3 regions of the Arthrobacter sp. AOP36-A1-22 genome follow, and region 2 is predicted to be linked to each of the others. Evidence: predicted binding sites of a transcription regulator. Region 2 holds the regulator's gene; each other region holds the start of a gene.
What was found. Region 2 encodes LexA, which represses DNA repair genes until DNA is damaged. Its sites were predicted from a motif close to TCGAACANNTGTTCGA; they were not measured.

Region 1 (7,690 bases), on a different contig from region 2:
GTGTCGATCGCCGCGACCGTTCCGAACAGTCCGAAGTTGGTCATGACCTCGGATCCGACGGCCAGCTGCGACCGGAGCTCCTGTTGCTTCTTCTGTGCCTTCTTGCGTCCGCGGAACATCATGAAGATCAGGAAGGCGAAGGCCAGGATGAGGATCAGGGTCATCGGGTCGAAGCCCGACGGCTGGTCCGCCTGGGCAATTACGGTGGAGGTCAAGAGTTACTACCTGTTTCTGTTCCGGGGACTTCCGGAGGGCGTTTTCGACAACGCCCACGGAGGGCAAGTCACTATTGTATAGGTCCAGTCTGGACGTTGGGTGACCGCGGAGCCGATTCCCGCCCTCCGGCTCAGCTGCCGGCGGGGTTCCCGGAGGGGTCCTGGCGACCGAATTGACCGGCCGCGCCATCGTAGTGGACCGCATGGGCGGGCATGGCCAATCCGAGATGTTCCCAGGCGGCGGGCATGGCGATCCGCCCGCGTGGCGTCCGCCCGAGCAGGCCCTCACGGACCAGATACGGTTCGGCGACGGTTTCCACCGTCTCGGTCTCCTGTCCGACGGCGATGGCCAGGGTCGACAGGCCCACCGGTCCTCCGGCGAATTTGGTGCACAGGGCCTCGAGGACGTTGCGGTCCATCCGGTCCAGGCCCTTGGAGTCGACCTCATACATGTCCAGGGCCGCGGAGGCGGCCCGGGCATCGATCTGTTCGATCCCGTGGACCAGGGCCCAGTCCCGGACCCGGCGGAGCAGACGGTTGGAGATCCTGGGGGTACCGCGCGAACGCAGGGCGATCTCGGCGAAGGCCGCGGAGTTCACCGACATGTCCATGAGCATGGCCGAACGGCGCAGGACCAGCTCGAGTTCCTCGGTGGCATAGAACTCCAGGTGCCCGGTGAAGCCGAACCGGTCACGCAGCGGCCCGGGCAACAGACCGGCACGGGTCGTGGCCCCGACCAGGGTGAACGGCGGGATCTCCAGGGGGATGGCCGTGGCTCCGGCCCCCTTGCCCACGACGATGTCGACGCGGAAGTCCTCCATGGCCATGTAGAGCATCTCCTCGGCGGGACGGCTCATGCGATGGATCTCGTCCAGGAACAGGACTTCGCCTTCGGTCAGCGAGGAAAGAATGGCGGCCAGATCCCCGGCATGCTGGATCGCGGGGCCGGAACTGATGCGCAGCGGGGCGTTCATTTCGGCCGCGATGATCATCGCCAGGGTCGTCTTGCCCAGCCCCGGAGGGCCCGACAGCAGGACATGGTCCGCGGAGCGTTCGCGGATCCGTGAGGCTTCCAGGACCAGCGAGAGCTGCTGGCGGACCCGGGGTTGACCGACGAAGTCATGCAGGTTCTTCGGGCGCAGTGCCGACTCGAGCGCCCGCTCCTCCGGCTCCGAGGAGGAGGCGGTGATCTGCTGGTTCTCGGTCATGGTTCCAGCCTATCGTCCGCCGGCCGAGGCGCCACGGCCCAGGTCGCGCAGAACTGATTTGAGGATGTTGCCCACCTGGGCGGTGGCCACGAGTTCGGGCTCGGCCTTGGCGGTGGCCGCCACAGCCTTTTCGGCGTCCTTATCGGACCACCCCAATCCGGTCAGGGCCTCGAGCACCTGTTCCTTCCACGCCGGTACGGTGGCGGCCTGGGCCGTGGTGGTGGCCTCCCCGGTGGGGGCGAGCTTGCCGGCCAGTTCCAGCACGATCCGCTGGGCGCCCTTGGGGCCGATGCCCGGAACCCGGGAGAAGGCCTTCGTGTCCCCCTCGGCGGAGGCCACCCTGACGTCTTCGGGGGTATGGACCGCCAGGACGGCCAGGGCGAGCCGCGGACCGATCCCTGCCACGGAGAGCAGCACCTCGAACACCTCCCGCTCCCCCGGCTCGGCGAAACCGAAGAGCGTCATGGAGTCCTCGCGGACCACCATCGAGGTATGCACCACGGCCTCGCGGCCCACATGCAGACCCGAGAGGGTCTGCGGGGTTGCCTGGACGAGCATCCCGAATCCGGAGACCTCGATGACGGCACTGTTCAGGGCCACATGGCTCACCACACCGTTGAGCGAACTGATCATGAAAAGCCTTCCTCCGGCGTCGTCCTGTGATCGGTGACCGCTGGGCGGCATCCGAACATATCTACGAATACCTTACCCGTCGGGCCGCGGATCCGGGCCCACCGACTCGGTCAGCGTGGCTTGCGGGCCGCTGCTTCGGCGGCGGCCCAGGCGCGTTGCGCGGGGGTCAACCCGCTGGAGCCGGCGGTGACCCCGCTGGAGGCCTGCGAACCGGGGGCCGCCCCGCGCCAGCCATGGGTGATGGCCAGGGCGGCGGCATCGGCGGCATCGGCCGGGCGGGGTGGTTCGTCCAGGCGGAGGATCTTGGCCACCATCTTGCCTACGGCGGCCTTGCTCGCCTGACCGCTTCCGGTCACGGCCGCCTTCACCTCGGTCGGGGTATGCAAAGCCACCGGGATGCCCCGCCGGGCCGCGGCGACGATCACGATCCCCGAGGCCTGCGCGGTGCCCATGACCGTACTGACATTGAGTTGGCTGAAGACCCGTTCCACGGCCAGCACGTCGGGGCGATGCCGGTCCAACCAGGCATCGATGCCTTCGGCGATGGCCAGCAGTCGCTGGTCCAACGAGGTGTCCGGCGTCGTCCCGACTACCTTCACGTCGACCAGGGACGCCCGCCGGTTGGGTTCGACGTCGACCACGGCCAGACCGCAGCGGGTCAGCCCCGGGTCGACCCCGACCACACGCAACGCCATGGGGTGCTAGTCGTCCGCTTCGAGCTCGGCCATGACCTCATCGGTGAGATCGGCATTCGAATACACGTTCTGCACGTCGTCGAGTTCCTCCAGGGCATCGGCCAGCTTGAGGAACTTGCGCGCGGCGTCGGCATCGATCTGGACCTGCATGGAGGGAACGAACTCGGCTTCATCGGATTCGTATTCGATGCCTGCCTCCTCCAGCGCCTTGACCACTTCCTGCAGGTCGGTGGGCTCGCAATGCACCTCGAAGCCGTCGCGGGATTCCTTGACTTCTTCGGCCCCGGCGTCGAGCACGGCCATGAGCAGATCGTCCTCGGTCAGGTCGTTCTTCGGCACCGAGACCACGCCCTTGCGGGTGAACATGTAGGCCACCGAGCCCGGGTCCGCGACGGTCCCGCCGCTGCGGTTGATGGCCAGGCGCACCTCGGAAGCGGCCCGGTTCTTGTTATCGGTCAGGCATTCGATGAGCAGTGCCGAACCCTGCGGCCCGCGGGCTTCGTAGATGATCTCGGCGTAGTCGATGACCTCACCGGTCAGCCCGGCACCGCGCTTGACGGCCCGGTCGATGTTGTCATTGGGGACCGAGGTCTTCTTCGCCTTGGCAACGGCGACTTCCAAGCCGGGGTTGCCCGCCATATCGGCGCCGCCGGCACGGGCTGCGACCTCGATGTTCTTGATGAGCTTGGCAAACGACTTCGCGCGCTTGGCGTCGATGGCCGCCTTCTTATGCTTGGTGGTTGCCCATTTGGAGTGGCCTGACATGCTTACGCTTCTCCCTTGATCAGCTGGATGAACAGTTCGTGGATCCGGCGCTCCCCCGTGACTTCCGGATGAAAGGACGTCGCCAACAGCGATCCCGAACGTACTGCAACGATTCTACTGTCCGTTCCCGCCTCCGGGCCCGATCCGCCCGCCGGGACCCGGACCCTGGCCAATACCTCGACCCCTTCGCCCACCGATTCGACCCAGGGGGCGCGGATGAACACCGCCCGCACCGCCGCCGCGGGTCCGCTGGCGGAAGACCGGGCATCCCGGGGTGGATCGGGCAGTCCCTTGAACGCCAGATCCGTTTCGAAGGACTCGACCTGACGGCCGAACGCATTGCGTCTGACGCTCATGTCGATGCCGCCGAAGCTCTGCTGCGACACGCCTTGGCGGTCGGTCGAGGGGTCCAGGATCCGATCAGCCAACAAGATCAGCCCGGCGCAGGAACCGAAGACCGGGAACCCGTCGGCGATGCGTTCCTTCAACGGGGCGGAGAGCCCGAACATGCGGGAGAGCTTGTCGATGGTGGTCGATTCGCCCCCGGGCAGGACCATCCCGTCCAGCCCCGCCAGTTCCTCGGCCCGGCGGACTTCAACGGCGCGGGCGCCTACGGATTCCAACGCCGCCACATGTTCGCGGACATCACCCTGGAGGGCCAGGACACCGACGTTGAGCATGTGGAACCGCCTTTCCCGGGTGGGGCCGGGGTCGCACCGCGTCACCGCGGCGGAGGAAATGGGACGCTTCAGCATAGTTCCCGCACCGGCCGACCGCCCACCGGGTAGGCACCGTCAGCCCCGGGCCTGGTCACGAGGAGGCTGCGGGGCTGGTCACGGGGAGGCTGCGGGGCGCCAAGGCCGGGCCCCGTCCCCGTCGGCGCCCAGGACGTTCAAGGTCGAGCGCGTGCGTTTCAGCGAGGCGGCATCACCGGCCGCCGTCGTGCACGGGGTCTTCGCCGGCAGGGCACACCAGCGCACCGGGTCCTGGGCCATGATGTGTCCGACCCAACGCGGGGCCGAGGTCGTCCACCGGTCCCCCTCCTTCACGAAGTCCAGCTTCAGGCTCACCCCTTCCCGGTTCACCGCCAGATCGGTGGCATGGGCGGACACCGAGTTGCCCAACCCGTAGGCGATCCACACCCCGTCGCGCTTTTCCAACGGCAGCACCGAATGCGTGTGGTGCGAATAGACCGCATCGAATTCCCCGCTGTCCGCCAGGGTGTGGGCGATATGGGTTTGTTCGGTGGTCGGGCGTGTCGAGTACTCCTCGCCGGCATGGAACCCGGCCAGCACGACGTCGGCGCCTGCCTTGCGGGCTTGTCTGGCCCGGGCGATCATCTGGTCGGTGTCGATGAGATCGACCCTCCAGTCGGTGTCGGCGCTCAACCCGTTGAGCCCGTAGGTGGCTGCCACGACGCCGACCCGGATTCCCCCGGCCTCCAGGATCAGCGGCTTCCGGGACTCCGCGGCACTGCGATAGGTCCCGGTATGTTCCAGCCCTGCCTCGTCCAGGGCGTCCAGGGTGCGTTCGACCCCGGAAGTCCCGTCGTCGACGGCATGGTTCGTGGCGGTGGTGCAGGCGTCATAGCCGGTGGAGGCCAGGGCCGGAAGGATCTGCGGGGGCACCACGAAGGACGGGTACCCGCGATAGGGCCCCTTGTCGGTCCCGACCGGGGTCTCCAACGAACAGATCGCCAGATCGGCGTCGGCAAGATAGGGCGCCAGACCCGATAGCAGCGGGGCGAAGTCGGGGGTAGCGGCCGAACCGTCCGCCCGGGCCTGTTCCCACAGGGGTGGGTGGAGCAACACGTCACCGGTCACCACCACCGAGACCTCCTCGCGGGACGAGGGCATCGGGTCCGGCCCGGTGGCCTCCGCATCCGTCGTCGCCGCCGTGGCGCTGCCCGCCGTTGCCGGGGCCGCCGCATTCGGCGGCGTCGTTCCCGTCCCGGCCGGCTGGGAGGTATCGGCGCCTGAACAGCCCGACAGCAGGATCAGCGAGGCCACCAGGGCGGCTACTCGGACGGCGGCCCGCCGGCGGGTCGGCAACGATCTGTGGCTCATCCTCCGATGGTAGGCGTCGCGTCCGGTCCGCAGGTGTGAAAAACTGACTTCATGACGAATCCCCTGCTCAGCAAAAGCGTGCTGCCCTTCGAAATGCCCGCGTTCGATCTCCTGACGGCGCAGGATTATGTCGAAGCGGTCAAACACGGCATCGCCGAGCAGCTGGCCGCCATCGCCGCCATCACCTCCTCCACCGAGGAGCCCACCTTCCCCAACACCACCGAAGCCTTCGAAACCAGCGGGGAAACCCTGCGCCGGGCGGTCATGGCCTTCTCCAATGTCAGGCCTTCCCACGGCACCGACGACCTCGTGGAGGTCGATGCCGACATCCAGGCACTGCTGACCGAACACGAGGATGCCGTGCACCTCGACGCGCAGCTCCACGCCCGGCTGTCCGCCGTGGAAGCCGCCGGTGGGCTCGACGGCGAACGCCAGCGCCTCAGTTCCGAGACGCTGCGCCGGTTCAGCCAGGCGGGAGCCGGGCTCGATGAAGCGGGCAAGGAGCGCCTCCGGGCCCTGAACGCGGAGATCTCCGCCCTCTCCACCCGGTACGGGACCCGGTTGTTGGCCGGGATGAACGACGCCGCGGTGCTCTTCGATTCCGCCGAGGCACTCGAGGGCCTCTCCGACGCCGAGATCGCCTCGGCCGCCCGTGCCGCCACGGAGGCCGGACATCTTCACGGCTATTTGTTGACCCTGGTCCTGCCGACCCAGCAGCCGGCCCTGGCCCGGTTGGAACGGGAGGACTCACGCAGGCGGCTGTTCGAGGCCTCCACCCGACGTGGCCAGGAGGGACCGAACCGGACCCTGGAGCTGGGCGCTTCCATGGCGCGGTTGCGCGCCGAACGGGCCGCCCTGTTGGGCTATGACCATCACGCGGCCTACGTCCTCGAAGGCCAGACCGCTCCCTCGGTGGAGGCGGTGCGTGAACGTCTGGCCGGCCTCATCCCCGGTGCCCTGGCCAATGCCGCCACCGAGGCCGCGACCATGGCCGAGCTGGCCGGACGGCCACTCGCCCCTTGGGACCGCGCCTACTATTCGGCCCGGGTCCAGCGGGAGAAGTACGCCGTGGACGCCGCGGCGTTGAAGCCCTGGTTCGTACTGGACCGGGTCATCCACGCGGGGGTCTTCGCCGCAGCCACGCGGCTCTACGGGGTGGAGTTCACCGAACGTCACGACCTGCCCGTGTACCATCCCGAGGTCAGGGTCTGGGAGGTCACCGACGCCGATGGCAGCACGTTGGGGCTGTTCCTGGGCGACTACTTCGCCCGGCCCACCAAGGCCGGCGGTGCCTGGATGAACAGCATCCGCGACGGGGCCTCCCTCTTCGGCGAACTGCCCGTGGTCACCAACAACCTGAACATCCCGGCCCCGGCCGAAGGCCAACCCGCGCTGGTGACCCTCGATGAATGCCGGACCCTGTTCCACGAATTCGGCCATGCCCTGCATGGGCTGTTCGCCCACGGGATCTACCCTTCCCTCGCCGGGACCTCGGTGCCGCGCGACTTCGTCGAATATCCCTCGCAGGTCAACGAGATGTGGCAGTTCGACGCCGAGCTCGTCACCAAATATGCCCTCCACGTGGAGACGGGCGAACCGCTGCCCGCCGGCGCCGTGGAGAAGATCCAGGATGCGGGCCTCTGGGGTGCGGGCTTCTCCACGACCGAATACCTGGCGGCGGCCCTGTTGGATCTGGAGTGGCATTCCCTGGCCGCCGGGGAGGATCCGGGGGATCCGTTGGAGTTCGAGGACCGGGTGCTGCGCGAGGCGGGCTTCTCCCCCGAGGTCATCGTCCCGCGCTACCGCACCGGCTACTTCAAGCACATCTTCGATGGCGGCTATTCCGCCGGCTACTACTCCTATATCTGGAGTGAAGTCCTCGACGCCGACACGGTGGAGTGGTTCACCGAAAATGGTGGTGGGACCCGGGCCAACGGCGACCGGTTCCGCCATGAACTCCTGGCCCGGGGCAATACCCGGGACCCGTTGGCCTCCTATGAGATCTTCCGCGGGCGTGAAGCCCGGCTCGAGCCATTGCTGGTGCGCCGCGGACTGGACGCAGCCGCCCAATGAGCACCGTAGCCGGCGCACAGCGCGCCTTCACCGAC
Region 2 (7,690 bases):
GCCAGGCCAGGGCCGCTTCAAGCGGGTCACCGTACCCGGTCTCGCTGCCGGCTTCGCCCTGGACGAGGCGGACGGCTTGCCCGTCGGCGATGTCCACCGCGGGCAGGAGTTCGAGGATGCTGTTGCTGGTCACGGGGATCTTCTCCGGTCTTCGTCGAATAGGTCGTGGGGGGGGTGGTACGCGGCGTCTTGCCGGGAGGGGAAGACTACTTCAGGGTCATGATGTAGGCGGAAAGCAGGGCCATCGCCGCCAGGACCCAGGTCGCGATGATCCAGGAGATATGGGCCTTTTGCTGACGCAGCGACAACGCACCACCGGCGAGGATGCCGCCGACCGCCATGAGGATGAGACTCCACATCAGGACAGGGTTCCCAACCAGTTGGATAGCAGTTTCGCCCCTGCTTCGCCTGACTTCTCCGGGTGGAACTGCACGGCCGACAACGGCCCGTTCTCCACGGCGGCGATGAAGGGGCCCCCGTGATCGGACCAGGTCACTGCCGGGGGGCTCATACGCGGTTGGGCCACCGGGAAATCCCAATGCTGGACCGCATAGGAGTGTACGAAGTAGAACCGCTCGTCCTCGAGACCGGCAAAGAGCCTGGACCCTTCGGCCGCCGTGACGGTGTTCCAGCCCATATGCGGGACCACCGGCGCCTTGAGCCGCTCGACGGTTCCGGGCCATTCCCCGAAACCGGCGGTCCGGATACCGTGTTCGACCCCCTCATCGAAGAAGACCTGGTGGCCGACGCAGATCCCCAGGACCGGACGGCCCCCGGCGATCCGGCGCCCGATCAACGGTCCTGCCCCGACCTCGCCGAGGGCCTTCATCACGCTGGCGAAGGCGCCGACTCCTGGAACGACGAGACCATCGGCCCCACGAATGTCATCCGGTTTGTTGCTCAGGGTGACTTCGGCTCCGACGTGTTCGAGCGCGCGGACCGCGGAACGGATGTTGCCCGATCCGTAATCCAGCACGGTGATCCGGGGCCCGGCCATCTACAGGGCACCCTTCGTGGAGGGGATCATCCCGGCGTTGCGGGGGTCTGGTTCCACGGCCTGGCGCAAGGCGCGGGCGAAGGCCTTGAACTGCGCTTCGACGATGTGGTGCGGGTCCCTGCCGCACACCAGTCGCATGTGCAGGCAGATCTGTGCGTGCAGCGTGATCGATTCGAAGACGTGGCGGGTGAGCGAGCCGGTGAAGTGCCCGCCGATCAAGTGGTATTCCTGACCAGCCGGCTCACCCCCGTGGACCAGATAGGGCCGTCCCGAGATGTCGACGACCGCGTGGGCCAGGGCCTCATCGAGCGGGACCGAAGCTTCGCCGAAGCGGCGGATCCCCGCCTTGTCGCCCAGGGCGGTGCGCAGGACCTCGCCGATGGTGATGGCCACGTCCTCCACCGTGTGGTGGGCGTCGATGTGGGTGTCGCCGGTCGCCTGGACCGTCAGGTCGATCAGCGAGTGCTTTGCCAGCGCCGTGAGCATGTGGTCGTAGAACGGGACGCTGGTGCTGATGTTCGCGACACCCGTGCCGTCCAGGTCGAGTTCGACGGTGACGGTGGACTCGCTGGTGGCACGCTCCATGCGGGCTCGGCGACCGCCGAGCAATTCTGCAGACATGGGTATTCCTTCGGTGTGGGTGGGGCGGGCGGCGACGGTGGCGGCCCGCAGGTTAAGTCTAGCTGTCGTGCCCGGAGCCGGTATCCGCGGCGGGGCTCAGGAGGCCCTCCAAGGCCTGGAGGAATGCGGTCGTCTCGGTCTCGGTTCCAGCGGTGACCCGCAGATGACCGGCGATGCCCACATCTCGGATGAGTACCCCGGCCTCGAGCAGACCCTGCCAGATGGCACGGGAATGCTCGAGCCCGCCGAAAAAGACGAAATTGGAGTCACTGACTGCCGGTTCCAACCCCAACCGGGTGAGTTCGCGGACGATCCTGTCGCGTTGGCCCTTGATGTCCTCGACCGTGGCCAGCAGCGCATCGACCTGTTTCAAGGCGGCATTGGCGGTGGCTTGGGTGACGGCCGAGAGGTGGTAAGGCAGACGGACCAGGCGCAGCGCATCGGCGATTTCCGGGGCCGCCGCGAGATAGCCCAGCCGGGCCCCGGCCAGCGCGAAGGCCTTGCTCATGGTCCGGGTGACGATCAGTCGTTCGCGGCCGGGCAGCAGTGTCAGCGCGGATCCGGTCCCGCTGAGTGCGAATTCGGCGTAGGCCTCATCGACGATGACGATCGCCTGGCTGGCACGCCCTGCCTCGTATACCGCTTCCACGACGTCCAGTCCCAGGGCGGTACCCGTCGGGTTGTTCGGCGAACAGAGGATCACGATATCCGGCGCCGCCTCCGTGACCTGGTCCGCTGCGGATCGCGCGCTGAGTCCGAAGTCACCGCTCCGCTCTCCGGCGAGGTAGGTGGTGTCGGTCCCGCTGGCCAGCAACGGGTACATCGAATACGTGGGCGGGAAGCTCATCACGGTGCGTCCCGGCCCTCCGAAGGCCTGGAGGATCTGCTGCAGGACCTCGTTGGATCCGTTGGCGGCCCACATGTTCGCCGCATCCAGCCCGTGTCCCAAATAGTCGGCGAGGCGTTCGCGGAGTTCGGTGAATTCACGATCCGGGTAACGGTTCAGGGACGCAGCGGCGGCACTGACCTCTTCGGAGATGGCCCGGCTTACTGCCTCGGGCAACGGATGGGTGTTCTCGTTGACGTTCAACAGGATGGGCACGTCCAGTTGCGGTGCGCCGTAGGGTTCGATGCCACGCAGGTTTTCACGCAGGGGCAATTTGGCCAGTCGTTCCAGCTGATCACTCACGACCCCATTCTATTGCCCGTGCCCCGCAGTCGGGAATCGGACCGGGTGACAGGGTCATAAAGCGGGCCTAATCGCCCGTGGGGACGAAGATCTCCTGGCCCGGGACGAGGACCGATCCGTTCAGGTCGTTCATTTCCGTGATTTCCGCCATGACGTCACGGCGGTCGCGCTGCGGGGCGAACTCCTCGGCCAGCGCCCAGACCGTGTCGCCCTCCATGACGGAGACGGTCGTGGCTTCCACCGCGGTCGTATCCGATGCGTCCGAGGCCATGACCGGGGCGGTGAAGATGCCAGCGAGGACGAGCAGGGCGGTGGCTGCCAGCATGACCGGCAGGCCAATGAGGATGAAGCGCCCCCGTCGCGTCAGCTCCAGCCGGCCCCGAGGGGTGGAGGCACGGGCCGGGGCGGTGGTCGGAACGGAGTCCGCCTTGAGGGACACCGGGGCTGCGAGTGCGATCTGCGCCATGGTCTGACCTTCCTGTTGTCCGCCGAAGCGGGTTCTCGTTGCGGGTGTCGAACCCGATCTTCGAACTCATATTCGAACTTCTATCTCATTTTTAGCATCTATGTACGAAGATTGTCGAGACACGTTCGAATAAATCTTTGAATGAAGTCCGTGACTGCCCTAGAGTGGAAGCCATCGGCTGGATGGATGAGAGTCCACCAGTTGCATCCGACACATTGCGCACAGCCCCGGTACGCCGGCGATTTACCAGGACGGGATGGATCATGAGCTCAGCGGAGAATCCGGCGCCGAAGAAGGCACCGAAGGGGTTGACTGTCCGGCAGAGGCGGATCCTGGAAACCATCCAGGAGGCCGTGACCGCCAAGGGGTATCCGCCGTCCATGCGCGAAATCGGCGATACGGTCGGGCTGGCGAGCTTGTCCAGCGTCACCCACCAGCTCGCCCAGCTGGAGAAGCTCGGCTACATCCGGAGGGATCCACGCCGCCCCCGGGCCATGGAGATCCTGCGCCCGCTGGCCCCCGAGGTCACCGGGACCCCGGAGGCCTCGCAGCCGGCTCCCGCCCCGCGGGAACCGGAGCAGCTTCGGCCCCGGCTGACCGTGGTGGACTCGGATGATTCCGACGAGGTGGCCCGGGTTCCGCTGGTGGGCCGCATCGCCGCCGGTGGACCAATCCTGGCGGACCAGGCGGTCGAGGATGTCATGTCATTGCCACGCCAACTCGTCGGGCACGGTGAACTGTTCATGCTCAAGGTCAGCGGGGATTCGATGGTCGAGGCAGCCATCTGTGACGGGGACTGGGTCGTCGTCCGCCGTCAGCAACATGCGGAGAACGGCGATGTCGTCGCGGCGCTGCTCGATGACGAGGCCACGGTGAAGACCTTCAGGCAGCGCGACGGCCACACGTGGCTGCTGCCACAGAACCGCCAGTACGAGCCGATCCTGGGCGATCATGCCACCGTCATGGGCAAGGTCGTTTCGGTGATGCGTTCGATCTAGGCCGCGGTGTACTTCCAGGAGGGCCCGTCCGCGGACGGGCCCTCCTTTCATGTCTAGTCCTCGCTCGCCGCCAGACGCCTCAGCGACCCCAGCACGACGTCCTTGTCCGTGGTCGACCACATCGGGGGCAGCGACGCACGCAGGTAGTTTCCATAGCGTTCGGTGGCCAGCCGTGAATCCAAGACGGCCACCACGCCACGGTCCCCCGTGGAACGGATCAACCGGCCTGCCCCCTGGGCCAGACGGACTGCTGCATGGGAGGCGGAGACGGCCATGAAACCGTTGCCCCCATGTCGGGCAACGTCGCGGCTGCGTGCCGTGGACAGCGGGTCGTCGGGGCGTGGGAAAGGGATCCTGTCGATGACCACCACCCGGCATGACTGACCCGGCACGTCGACTCCCTGCCAGAGGGTCATGGTCCCGAACAGGCAGGTATCGCGTTCATCGGCGAACTGCCGGACCAACGTGGACATGCTCGACTCGCCCTGGCAGAGAATCTCCGGGTCCACCCGTGGCCGCAGCGCTTCGGCGGCCTCCTCGGCGGCCCGCCGGGAGGAGAACAATGCCAGTACTCCCCCGCCGGAGGCCCCGATCAGGTCGGCGAGCTCATCCAGGGCCTCGGTCGATACGTTTCGCGATGGTTTGGGCAGATGCCGCGCAACATAGAGCATCCCCTGCCGGGCATAGTCAAAGGGGCTACCGACATCGATGCCCGTCCACGCGGGAGCCCCCTCGCCGAGCAGCCCCAACGATCCGGCCACCGGTTCGAAGGCAGCACCTATGGCCAGGGTCGCGGAGGTCAGGACGACCGTGCGGCCGTCGAAGAGGCCCTCACGTAATTTGCCGGCCACCGACAGTGGAGCGACATTGATCGTCGCGGGGGCCGAGTCATCCGGGGCGCTGTAACCGGCCCCCGGGGTGAAGTTGCCTTGGCGGGATATCCAGACGACCTCGCGTTCATCGGCGGGTCCATCGAGGCGTTCGCACTGTTCCTGCAGATACATCAACTGCGAGCGGGCCATCTGGCGTCCGCCGTCAGCGGTTTCGCCATTCCCCGGTTTCGAGTCGGACAGGGCCGTACGCGCCGCTTCGCGCACGGCGGCGATGGCGGCGACCTGCTCTTCGTTCAGCCCCTTGGGCAGCAGCCCGGTCGGCACTCCCTCCAGGGAGTCGGACAGGGTCTTACCCGCCTGGTTGAGGGCTTCGACAGCGACGCCTTTGCAGTTTCTGCGGGTCGCGGTGGCCGCGGCGGCAACCAGCGCTGCCGAGATGGGGCGGGTCACCGAATTGGTGACCCGGTCCTGGAGTTCATGGGCCTCGTCGATGATCACCGTGTCAAATTCCGGCAGCACCGCCAATCCCTCGAACGCCGAGACGGCCAGCAAGGCGTGGTTGGTGATCACGATGTCGGCATCGCCGGCCTTCTTGCGGGCCAGTTCGCTGAAGCATTCCTCGGCCATCGGGCACCGCTGGGCACCGAGGCAGTCCATGGCACTGACGGAGACCTGCCGCCAGGCACGTTCGCTGACCCCCGGGACGAGATCGTCCCGGTCCCCCGATTCGGTTTCCTCGGCCCATTCGCGTACGCGAACGACTTCCTGGCCCAGTGCCGAAGTGGGCCCCGTGCCGGCGGTCAACGGGCGGGCCGCCCCGTCATCGCCCAACGCGAAGAGCGCCCCTTCATCCTCGTCGGGGTAGCCGCCTCCCAGCTTGTACTTGCAGACATAGTTCGATCGCCCCTTGGCCAGGGCGACATCCAGGTGCCGCGGCAGCTCGTCATCCAGGTTCTCCAGGAGCCGGGGAACGTCCCGACCGACGATCTGGGCCTGCAGGGCCAAGGTCGCGGTGGAGACGACCACCGGTTTATCTGCTTCGAGGGCGTGGGCGATCGCCGGAACCAGATAGGCCAGCGATTTACCCGTCCCGGTGCCGGCCTGCACCAGGAGGTGCTTTCCGCTTTCGAAGGCCTCCACGACCTGTTTGGTCATCTCATGCTGTCCGGGCCTGCTTTCCCCGCCCATGCGTTCGACCGCCTGATCCAGGAGGGCGACCACCTCTTGTACTTCAGCCATGTACGACGAACTGCTCCAATTCCGCGGCGAGTGCACCGCGTACCTTCACGGACAGACGGGTCCCTTCATCCAGGTGCTCGGTCTCCAGGATCTCCGCGTCGGAGCCGTGCAGCCGGTGGACCAGATCACCACGGTCATAGGGAATCAGCAATTCCATGGCCACATCCGGACGGGGGATGGCTTCGCTGATCGCCGCAAGCAGTTCGGGGATCCCCCCGCCGGTCCGGGCAGAGACCACCACATGGTTCGGTTCGCGTTGACGAATGCGTTCGACGACGAACGGATCGGCGATATCGGCCTTGTTCAACACGATGATCTCTGCAATGTCCTGCGCGTCGACCTCGGTGAGGACCTCCCGGACCGCATGGATCTGGCCTTCGGGGTCGGGGTGGGAGGCATCGACCACGTGCAGGATCAGATCGGCGTCGGCGATTTCCTCGAGGGTCGAGCGGAAGGCCTCCACCAGTTGGGTGGGCAACGACCTGACGAATCCCACGGTATCGGCAATGGTGTACCCCAAGCCATCTTCGGTTTCCGTGCGCCGGACCGTGGGATCCAGCGTGGCGAACAGTGCGTTCTCCACCAGCGCCCCGGCGTCGGTCAAGCGGTTCAGCAGCGAGGACTTTCCCGCGTTCGTGTACCCGGCAATGGCCACCGCCGGAACGGCATTGCGTTTCCGGTTCGAGCGTTTGGCATCACGTGCCGGTTTCATGCCCTTGATCTCGCGACGGAGTTTGGCCATGCGGTCACGGATCCGTCGACGGTCCAATTCGATCTTGGTCTCGCCGGGGCCGCGTGATCCGATGCCACCGCCCGCGGTCCCGACCCGGCCACCGGCTTGGCGTGACATGGATTCGCCCCAGCCACGGAGGCGGGGAAGAAGGTATTCAAGCTGGGCCAGTTCGACCTGGGCCTTGCCCTCACGGCTCTGCGCATGTTGGGCGAAGATGTCCAGGATCAGCGAGGTCCTGTCGATGACCTTCACCCGGACGATGTCCTCCAACGCCCTGCGCTGGGATGGAGCCAGTTCGGAATCGACGACCACGGTATCGGCCCCGGTGCTGGCCACGACATCGCGCAGCTCCTGGGCCTTGCCCGAGCCCAGGAACGTGGCTGGATCCGGTTTCAAGCGGCGCTGGACCATGCCATCCAGGACTTCCGATCCCGCTGTTTCGGCCAAGGCGGCCAGTTCCCGCAGGGAGTTTTCCGCTTCCTGGGACGTTCCTTCGGTCCAGATTCCGGCGAGTACCACCCGTTCCAGCCGAAGCTGCCGGTTTTCGACCTCGGTGACGTCTTCCAGCTCGGTGGACAATCCGGCGACGCGGCGCAGCGCATGGCGTTCGGACA
Region 3 (7,690 bases), on a different contig from region 2:
CGCCTTCCGCGTTCTCCGCTTCGCTGCCTCGCGGGCTTCCTTGGCCTGGGCAGCCTGGCGGGCCACCCGTTGTCGTTCGGCGATCCGGGCCTTCTCCTGCCGGGCTGCCTCCGCGGCGGCAGCCCGGCTCGCCGCAGCGGCCTGTTGCGCGGCAACCGCCGCTGCCTTGGCCTCGGTCTTCTTCCGTGCTTCGGCTTTGGCCTTGGCCTTCACGGCGGCTTCGTGTTCCCGGGTCACCAGCAGCTGCCGGCGTTCCTTCAGGATGCCCTCCTGCCGGGTGGCTGCCGCCGTGGCCTTGGATAGCCGCGGAGCCAGTTTCCCGGCCACCACGGAACCAACGACGGCACGGACCGCGTCTCCGGAGTCATCGGTCCGGCCCAGCAGCAGATCGGCCGCCTTTCCCGCAGCAAGGGCCGTTGCCGCACCGGACAGGAGCCCCGAGGCCTCGGCAGAGGTTTGCGCGGTCGCCGTCGGAACCGTTGCCAGCTGGTCGATGGCCGATTCGATCTGAGCGGGAACGGTGCATTCGACCGTTGCACTAAAAAGTCCCGTTTCCTCCTCGAGCGCTTCCTGTTGGGCCGCGAGGACCTCGTCGTGGAAGCGGTGGTTGGGCTCGAACAGGACGGCCACCCCCAGGCCTTCGCGGGCGATGTCCGCATTGACCAGGTCCCCGTCCAGATAGACGCCGGCCAGGGTGCGATCGTAGCGATCGGTACGTTCGACGTCGTACTCGAGGTGGACCCCGGTTCCGGCAGGAAGCCGCTGGCGCAGATACTCGGTGGCCTCGGGGCCCAGGCACTGCACCGGGGTGTTGGGCTTCTTGGTCTCGGGGGTGTCGACGTTCAGCAGTCGGATGGTCTCCACGGTTCCGTCGAGTGAGGCCACGAGGGTATCGCCGTCGACCACCCGGACCACGGTGGCATCCGCCCCGGAGCTGGACGGGGTGTCCACCGCCGCCGACCCGCCGGAGGTGCAGCCCGACAGGGCAACGGCGACCGCCACGGCAGCCACGACGAACCGCGGGCTCTTCCGCCATGGCGACGGGGTCACCGGATTCCGGACCGACATTGGTCTCCCCCCAGGATTGCCCGCACGCTTCGAATGGTTCAAAGCATAACCCCGGTGCGACCGATCACGGCTTCTTGTTCTTGCCGCCCCCGTCATGGCTCCTGCCGTGCTTCTTCTCTTTTTCCTTCTTCTTCTTGGCTTCTTCCTTCTTCTTCTGTTCGGCCTTCTTTTTCTGCTCGGCCTTCTTCTCGGCCGCCTTGCTCTTTTCGGCGGCCTTGCTCTTTTCGGCGGCCTTGCTCTTCTCGGCGGCCTTGCTCTTCTCCGCCGCCTTGCTCTTTTCAGCGTCTGCCTTGGCCTTCTGCGACGCGGCCGCACGCTCCTGGGCGGCCCGCTGCTCGGCAGCCCGCTGTTCCGCGGCGGCGCGTTCTGCGGCGGCCTTCTGCTCGGCCGCGCGTCGTTCGGCAGCGAGTTTGGCTTCTTCCTTCTTCTTCTTGTCCTCGGCCTTCTTCTTGGCCACCAGCTTGGTGTGGACGCCTTCGACTTCACCCAGGCGCTTCTTCGCCGCGCTGACGGTTCCGGAGATCTCCTTTTCCCACCGGGCCTTCTCGGAGGCATAGACCACGGCCTGCGCGGTACCTTCCTTGACGTCCATGCCGGTCAGCGATTCCTTGGCCGATTCGCCGTCCTTGAGCACCGATTTCAGGTCGTCGATCATGTCCTCGGCGGATTCGATGCTGCTCGGCGGGGCCTTCGACACGGACTGCATCCGCTTCATGGCCGGTTCCACCGTGGCGGCGATGGTGCATTTTTTGGAACCGTCGAACAGTCCCTTGCCCTGCTCCTGGGCGGAATCCTGGGCCTCCAGGACGCGGTCGTAGTAGGGGTTGTTGGGGCTTTGCTTTTCCGCGACGGCAAATCCTGCCTTGGCCATCTCCGCGTTGACGAAGTTGCCGGCGGAGAACGCCGCCGCCATGTTCTTCCTGCGCTTGGGAGGCATGTCGTCGTCGTATTCCAGACGGACCTTCTTGCCCTCCGGCAGCATCGTCTTCAGGTGTTCGGTGGCCTGGTCACCGAGGCATTCGGCATCATCGCCGGCGGCCGGGGCCAGGACGTTGAGCAGATCAACCGTCTTTTCCTTGCCGTCGACGTCGGCGATGAAGGTATCGCCGTCGAGCACCCGGACGACGACCCCGCCGAATTCAGGGACGTGGTTGTCCTTGAAATTGATGCGGCAGCCGGCCAACGACGACGTGACGACGAAGACTCCGACGACAACGGCCGCGGCCCTCTTCAAGGGGCGGTTGTTCAAAAGCGATGGATCCACCATGCGCTGGCCTCCAGTGGGTTGCGGGTGGTGTGACCACGGGCCGTGGACTACCGAATGTAGTACCACGGACCGGGATAGGCCAAGGCCACCCAACAAGTACGACGGCGGCCCGGTGGGCCACCCGGATCTATCGTCCGAGGCGCGCCGATGGCGCTAACGGTTGCGGAGGGGCGGGGTTGGACCCCGTTTCCGCGCATCCCGGGCGTCGGAGCGGGGCGCAGCCGGGATGACATTCCACAAGGATTTTACCGTGGATCGACCGACAACCCCACATCGGCATGGTGCGCCGCCCTCAGGAGGCATGGGCCGGGGTGCTGAAGGCGGCCGCCGAACGCAGCGTGGCTTCCGCCTCCACGGGGTTGATCCGCGCCAGGGTCATCCCCGCGGTCAACAAGGCGAAGAGCAGACGGGCCCGCTCGTCGATCCGGGTTTCGGCCTGGGTGTCCGGCCCCTCCGGCGGGGCCTGATCCACGGCGGGCGCCGGCAGGTCACGGCGCAAGGCGGCAGCGAAGGCCCCGGTCACTTCGACCCGGTAGGCCTCCATGGCGGTACGCACCGCTTCGTCACGGCTGTTGCGTCCCGATGAGGCGGTGAGCAACAGGCATCCGCGCTGTGGGCCGACTTCCCCGCACACGGCATCGGCCAGGGAATCGAAGTAGGCGCCAAGCCCCGCGGCCCCGTCCCGGGCCGTGACCAGGACCTCGAGCCGGGGCCGGACCACCTGGTCCAGATAGCTCTGCACTGCCGCGTCGAAGAGCCCCCGCTTGGAGCCGAAGGCGTTGTAGATGCTCGAGCGGCCCAACCCCGTGGCCCGCTCCAGTTCGGGCATGGCCGCGGCATCGTAACCCGCGACCCAGAAGACGTCCCGGGCCGCTTGGATGACCTCATCCACGTCGAATGCCTTGCTCCGTGCCATGTGTCTCCTTCCGGCCCCGTCGAATCCCCCGGCATTGCGCTCGGGGTGAACTTCGCCTCAAAATGTTTATTTTGTATCGATCGTTCTAATATTATAGACCTATCGCAGTCAGCGATACCACCGACTTCAAGGGAGCAATTCCATGACTTCCAGTACACAGATCCAGCTCGCCCAGCGCCCCACCGGGTGGCCCGACCACGAGAACTTCCGCACCGCCGTCGTCGATCTTCCGGCATTGGGCGAAGGCGAGGTACGGGTCGCCAACGACTTCATCTCCGTCGACCCCTACATGCGCGGCCGGATGAACGACAACACCGGATCCTACATCCCCCCGTTCAACGTCGGCGAGGTCATGGGAGGCGGGGCCGTCGGCCGCGTCATCGAGAGCCGCGACGATTCGCTGGCCGAAGGCACCCTGGTCCTGCACGACCTGGGCTGGCGGGATGTCGCCCAGGGCCCTGCCGCAGGATTCCGCGCCGTACAGGAACTGCCGGGCCTGCCGGCGTCGGTCTACCTGGGCGCGTTGGGCATGACCGGCCTGACCGCCTGGGTCGGCCTGCTCGAGATCGCCTCCATGAAGGAAGGTGACACCGTCTTCGTCTCCGGTGCCGCCGGGGCCGTGGGGACGATGGTCGGCCAGATCGCCCGGCTCAAGGGCGCGGCCCGGGTCATCGGTTCGGCGGGCAGCCCCGAGAAGATCGAACTGCTGACCTCCAAGTACGGGTTCGACACCGCCTTCAACTACAAGGACGGCGATATCGCCGGCCAGCTGGCAGCAGCCGCCCCCGAAGGCATCGACGTCTACTTCGACAACGTCGGCGGCGAGCACCTCGAAGCAGCCCTCGGCACCCTGAAGACCGGTGGACGGGTGGCCCTGTGCGGGGCCATCTCGCAGTACAACATCACCGAGCCCGAGGCCGGCCCACGGAACATGGCCAACCTGATCACCAAGGGCCTGCGCCTGCAGGGCTTCACGGTCGGGAACTACACCGAGCACCTCCCGGCCTTCGCCGAACAGGCAGGGGCCTGGCTGGCGGCCGGGGAGCTCGTCTTCGACGAGACCGTGGTCGAGGGACTGGATCACGCGGTCGACGCGTTCCTGGACCTGATGCGCGGCGCCAACACCGGCAAGATGGTCGTCAAGCTCTAGCCGACACCATCCCGGGGCCCCGGCCTCCCCACCGCGGGGAGGCCGGGGCCCGATTCACGCGGTGACCACGGGCAGGTCGGACCATTCGGTGGTGTAGCGGGGCGAAGCGAATTCGCGTTTCATCGTCCAGGCCGCCGGTTCGGCCAGCCCGGCATGGCCCAACCCGATCGCCGCCTGTCCGAAACGGGCGCGCACATCCCCGAGCAGCGTCCCCATCCGGCGCTCCTCCCCCTCGGCCGTGAAGGCCTCGAAAGCCGCCTGGCCATCCGCCGGCTCCAGGCCCGAGAGCACCACCCCGGCCCGCACGTACCGCATCCCGGGGACCAACCGTTCCCGCATCGCCGCGACGGCGGTCCGGGTGAGCACGATCGGATCCTGCGTCGGCGCCGACAACCTCACGCCCACCACCGGATTCGCCCCCGGTGCTTCCGCGGATCCGGCAAAGCGGCTGACCCCGGCACTGACGGTGAGCATCGTGGCCCGCAATCCCTCGGCAGCCATCCGCGCGGCCCCGCGTTGGGCGTAGAGCGCCATCACCTGGTCCATGTCCGAGGCGGTGGTCACCGGGGTGGAGAAACTACGAGAGAACATGATCTGCGCCTTGTCCGCCCGCTCCTCGACCTCGGGAATGCACGGTGTGCCGTTGAGTTCAAGCACGGTGCGCTGCAGCACCACCGAGAACTTCTTGCGGATCACCAACGGGTCCGCCGTCCGCAGATCGGCGATCGTTTCGATGCCCAGGGCGTTGAGGCGTTGCCCGTTCCTGGCCCCGACACCCCACAGCCCGGTGACGGGGACGCGTGATTGGATGCGGTGGATCTCCTCCGGCGGGACGCTGTCGAGTGAACAGACCCCACCCAGACCGGGGTTGTGCTTGGCCACGTGGTTGGCGAACTTCGCTAGGGTCTTGGTCGGGGCGACCCCCACGCAGACCGGGACCCCGACGTTGCGCCACACCGCTTCCCGGATCCGGCGCGCGCTGTCCCGCAGCGACGATTCGTCCCCCGGTAGCCCGATGAACGACTCGTCGATCGAGTAGACCTCCTGCCAGGCGCCGAACCGTCCGATGACCTCCATCACGCGGGACGACATGTCACCGTAGAGCTCGTAGTTGCTGGAGCGGGCCACCAGCCCCATGCCCTCCGCGCTCCCGGCGACCTGGAACCACGGGGTGCCGGTCTTGATGCCGAGCTGCTTGGCTTCGGGTGACCGGGCGACCACGCAGCCGTCGTTGTTCGAGAGCACGACGACGGGACGGCCTTCCAGTCGCGGGTCGAAGGCCCGCTCGCAGGAGACATAGAAATTGTTCACGTCCACCAGTGCCATGCGCCCGCGTCCGGGACCCGGCTCAGACATGGTGCAGGCAGCGGGTGACCACGCCCCAGACGGTGAGGTCCTCCAACGCCCGGACCATGACCGGACCGGTCGCGGGGTCGTCGGTGCGCAGCCAGACCCCATCGGCGTCGATGCCCAGGCGCCGGATGACCATTTCGGCCTCCAGGACGGCGATGACGACCCGGCCGTCGCGCACCGGAAGGGAGCGGTCCACGATCACCTCGTCCCCGTCGCAGATGCCCGAGGCGGCCATCGAGTTCCCCGCCACACGCATGATGAACGTGGACGTCCTATCGCGGATCAGATGCCGGTTCAGGTCGATCCCACCGTGGAAGTAGTCGCGGGCCGGGGACGGGAAGCCGCTGGCCTGGCGTTCCGCCGTCGGCCCGCCGGTGGCCTCATCCCCGCCGAAGGTGCCGGGCGGCGGGACATGCACGGGCTCCTGACCGAACACGACACCCCCCTGGAATAGAACAAACTTTCGATGACCAGCGTAGCATCACCGGCCCCGGTTCCCGAGCCGCCGTCGGGCACCAAAAAACCGGTCCCGATCGCAGGGATCGGAACCGGTTTGGTGGGCGGCGGAGCCTAGGCGTCGACGGTGATGACCGTGACGACGGGCTTGCGGCGCAAGGCGCGGTCGGACCAGCGCACCAGGGCCTGGGAGATCGCCCGTTCCGCGTCCGGCCCGGTCTTGACGCCCTTGAGTCCGTTGAGGGTCTTCTCCACGATGCCCACGGCCTTGCCGAGGTCCTTATTGGAGAAGCTGAAGCCCACCGGGAAGAACTCGGGGTCCTCCTCCAGGGCGCCGGTCGCCGGGTCCACGATGGCCAGCACGGTCAGCGCGCCGTCCTCGGCCAGACGGATGCGGTCCTGCAGGGACTCCTCCGTGGCCGCGCCGGCGACCATGTTCTCGACGTAGACGTAGTCGGCGGCGACGTTGCCCGAGACGCGGGCGACGCCGTCCTTGAGGTCGACGGTCACGCCGTCCTCGAGGACCAGTGCATTCTTGGGATCCACCCCGGTGCGCACCGCCAGTTCGGCGTTGGCCTTCAGGTGGCGGTGTTCGCCGTGGACCGGCATGACGTTCTTCGGGCGCACCAGATTGTAGCAGTACACCAGTTCGCCGGCCGAGGCGTGCCCGGAGACGTGGACCTTCGCGTTGCCCTTGTGCACCACGTTGGCGCCGAGCTTCGTCAGGTCGTTGATCAGGCGGTAGATCGAGGTCTCGTTGCCCGGGACCAGCGAGGAGGCCAGCAGGACGGTATCGCCTTCGATGAGGTCGATGATGTGGTCCTGGTTGGCCATGCGGGCCAGTGCGGCCATCGGTTCACCCTGCGAACCGGTGCAGATGATGACGACCTTCTCCGGCGCCATCTTGTCGACCTCCTTGAAGTCCACGAGCACGTTGCGCGGGATCTTCAGGTAGCCCAGCTCGCGGGCCGTGCCCATGTTGCGGACCATCGAACGGCCCACGAAGGCGACCTTGCGGCCGTACTTATGGGCGGAGTCGATGACCTGCTGGATGCGGTGCACATGCGAGGCGAAGGAGGAGACGATCACGCGGCGCGGGGCGGTGCGCATGACGTTGTCGATGGCCGGCAGCAGATCGGCTTCGGCGGCCATGAAGCCCGGGACCTCGGCGTTGGTGGAGTCCGGCAGGAACAGGTCCACGCCTTCCTCGCCCAACCGGGCGAAGCCGGCCAGGTCGGTGATGCGGCGGTCCAGCGGGAACTGGTCCATCTTGAAGTCGCCCGTGGCCAGCACGGTGCCGGCACCGGTGCGGATCGCCACGGCCAGGCCGTCGGGGATGGAGTGGTTCACGGCCAGGAACTCGAGGTCGAAGGGACCGAACTTCTTGCGTTCGCCTTCCTTGACCTGGACCACGTTGGGCTTGATCCGGTGTTCCTGCAGCTTGGTCTTCACGAAGGCCAGCGTCAGCCGGGCGGAGATC

Region 1: a site for LexA is predicted at 2,108-2,123, ahead of ruvA (Holliday junction branch migration protein RuvA). Genes of this name have one in related genera too.
Region 3: a site for LexA is predicted at 6,206-6,221, ahead of ACT3S2_RS04650 (LexA family protein). Genes of this name have one in related genera too.

The regions. Positions count from the first base shown of each region.
Region 1 covers NZ_JBQSWX010000016.1:73,659-81,348, reverse strand. The annotation lists gene yajC (preprotein translocase subunit YajC) at 1-215, opposite strand, end outside; gene ruvB (Holliday junction branch migration DNA helicase RuvB) at 347-1,423, opposite strand; gene ruvA (Holliday junction branch migration protein RuvA) at 1,433-2,056, opposite strand; gene ruvC (crossover junction endodeoxyribonuclease RuvC) at 2,167-2,751, opposite strand; gene ACT3S2_RS10790 (YebC/PmpR family DNA-binding transcriptional regulator) at 2,758-3,516, opposite strand; gene pdxT (pyridoxal 5'-phosphate synthase glutaminase subunit PdxT) at 3,519-4,196, opposite strand; gene ACT3S2_RS10780 (CapA family protein) at 4,350-5,582, opposite strand; gene ACT3S2_RS10775 (M3 family metallopeptidase) at 5,634-7,655, shown strand; gene ACT3S2_RS10770 (GNAT family N-acetyltransferase) at 7,652-7,690, shown strand, end outside.
Region 2 covers NZ_JBQSWX010000024.1:13,291-20,980, forward strand. The annotation lists gene priA (bifunctional 1-(5-phosphoribosyl)-5-((5-phosphoribosylamino)methylideneamino)imidazole-4-carboxamide isomerase/phosphoribosylanthranilate isomerase PriA) at 1-139, opposite strand, end outside; gene ACT3S2_RS12995 (hypothetical protein) at 207-359, opposite strand; gene hisH (imidazole glycerol phosphate synthase subunit HisH) at 359-997, opposite strand; gene hisB (imidazoleglycerol-phosphate dehydratase HisB) at 998-1,618, opposite strand; gene ACT3S2_RS13010 (histidinol-phosphate transaminase) at 1,677-2,807, opposite strand; gene ACT3S2_RS13015 (LysM peptidoglycan-binding domain-containing protein) at 2,875-3,273, opposite strand; gene lexA (transcriptional repressor LexA) at 3,537-4,271, shown strand; gene ACT3S2_RS13025 (ATP-dependent DNA helicase) at 4,325-6,343, opposite strand; gene hflX (GTPase HflX) at 6,336-7,690, opposite strand, start outside.
Region 3 covers NZ_JBQSWX010000005.1:60,626-68,315, reverse strand. The annotation lists gene ACT3S2_RS04675 (thermonuclease family protein) at 1-1,050, opposite strand, end outside; gene ACT3S2_RS04670 (thermonuclease family protein) at 1,133-2,335, opposite strand; gene ACT3S2_RS04665 (TetR/AcrR family transcriptional regulator) at 2,628-3,251, opposite strand; gene ACT3S2_RS04660 (NADP-dependent oxidoreductase) at 3,394-4,401, shown strand; gene ACT3S2_RS04655 (Y-family DNA polymerase) at 4,456-5,757, opposite strand; gene ACT3S2_RS04650 (LexA family protein) at 5,750-6,172, opposite strand; gene ACT3S2_RS04645 (ribonuclease J) at 6,325-7,690, opposite strand, start outside.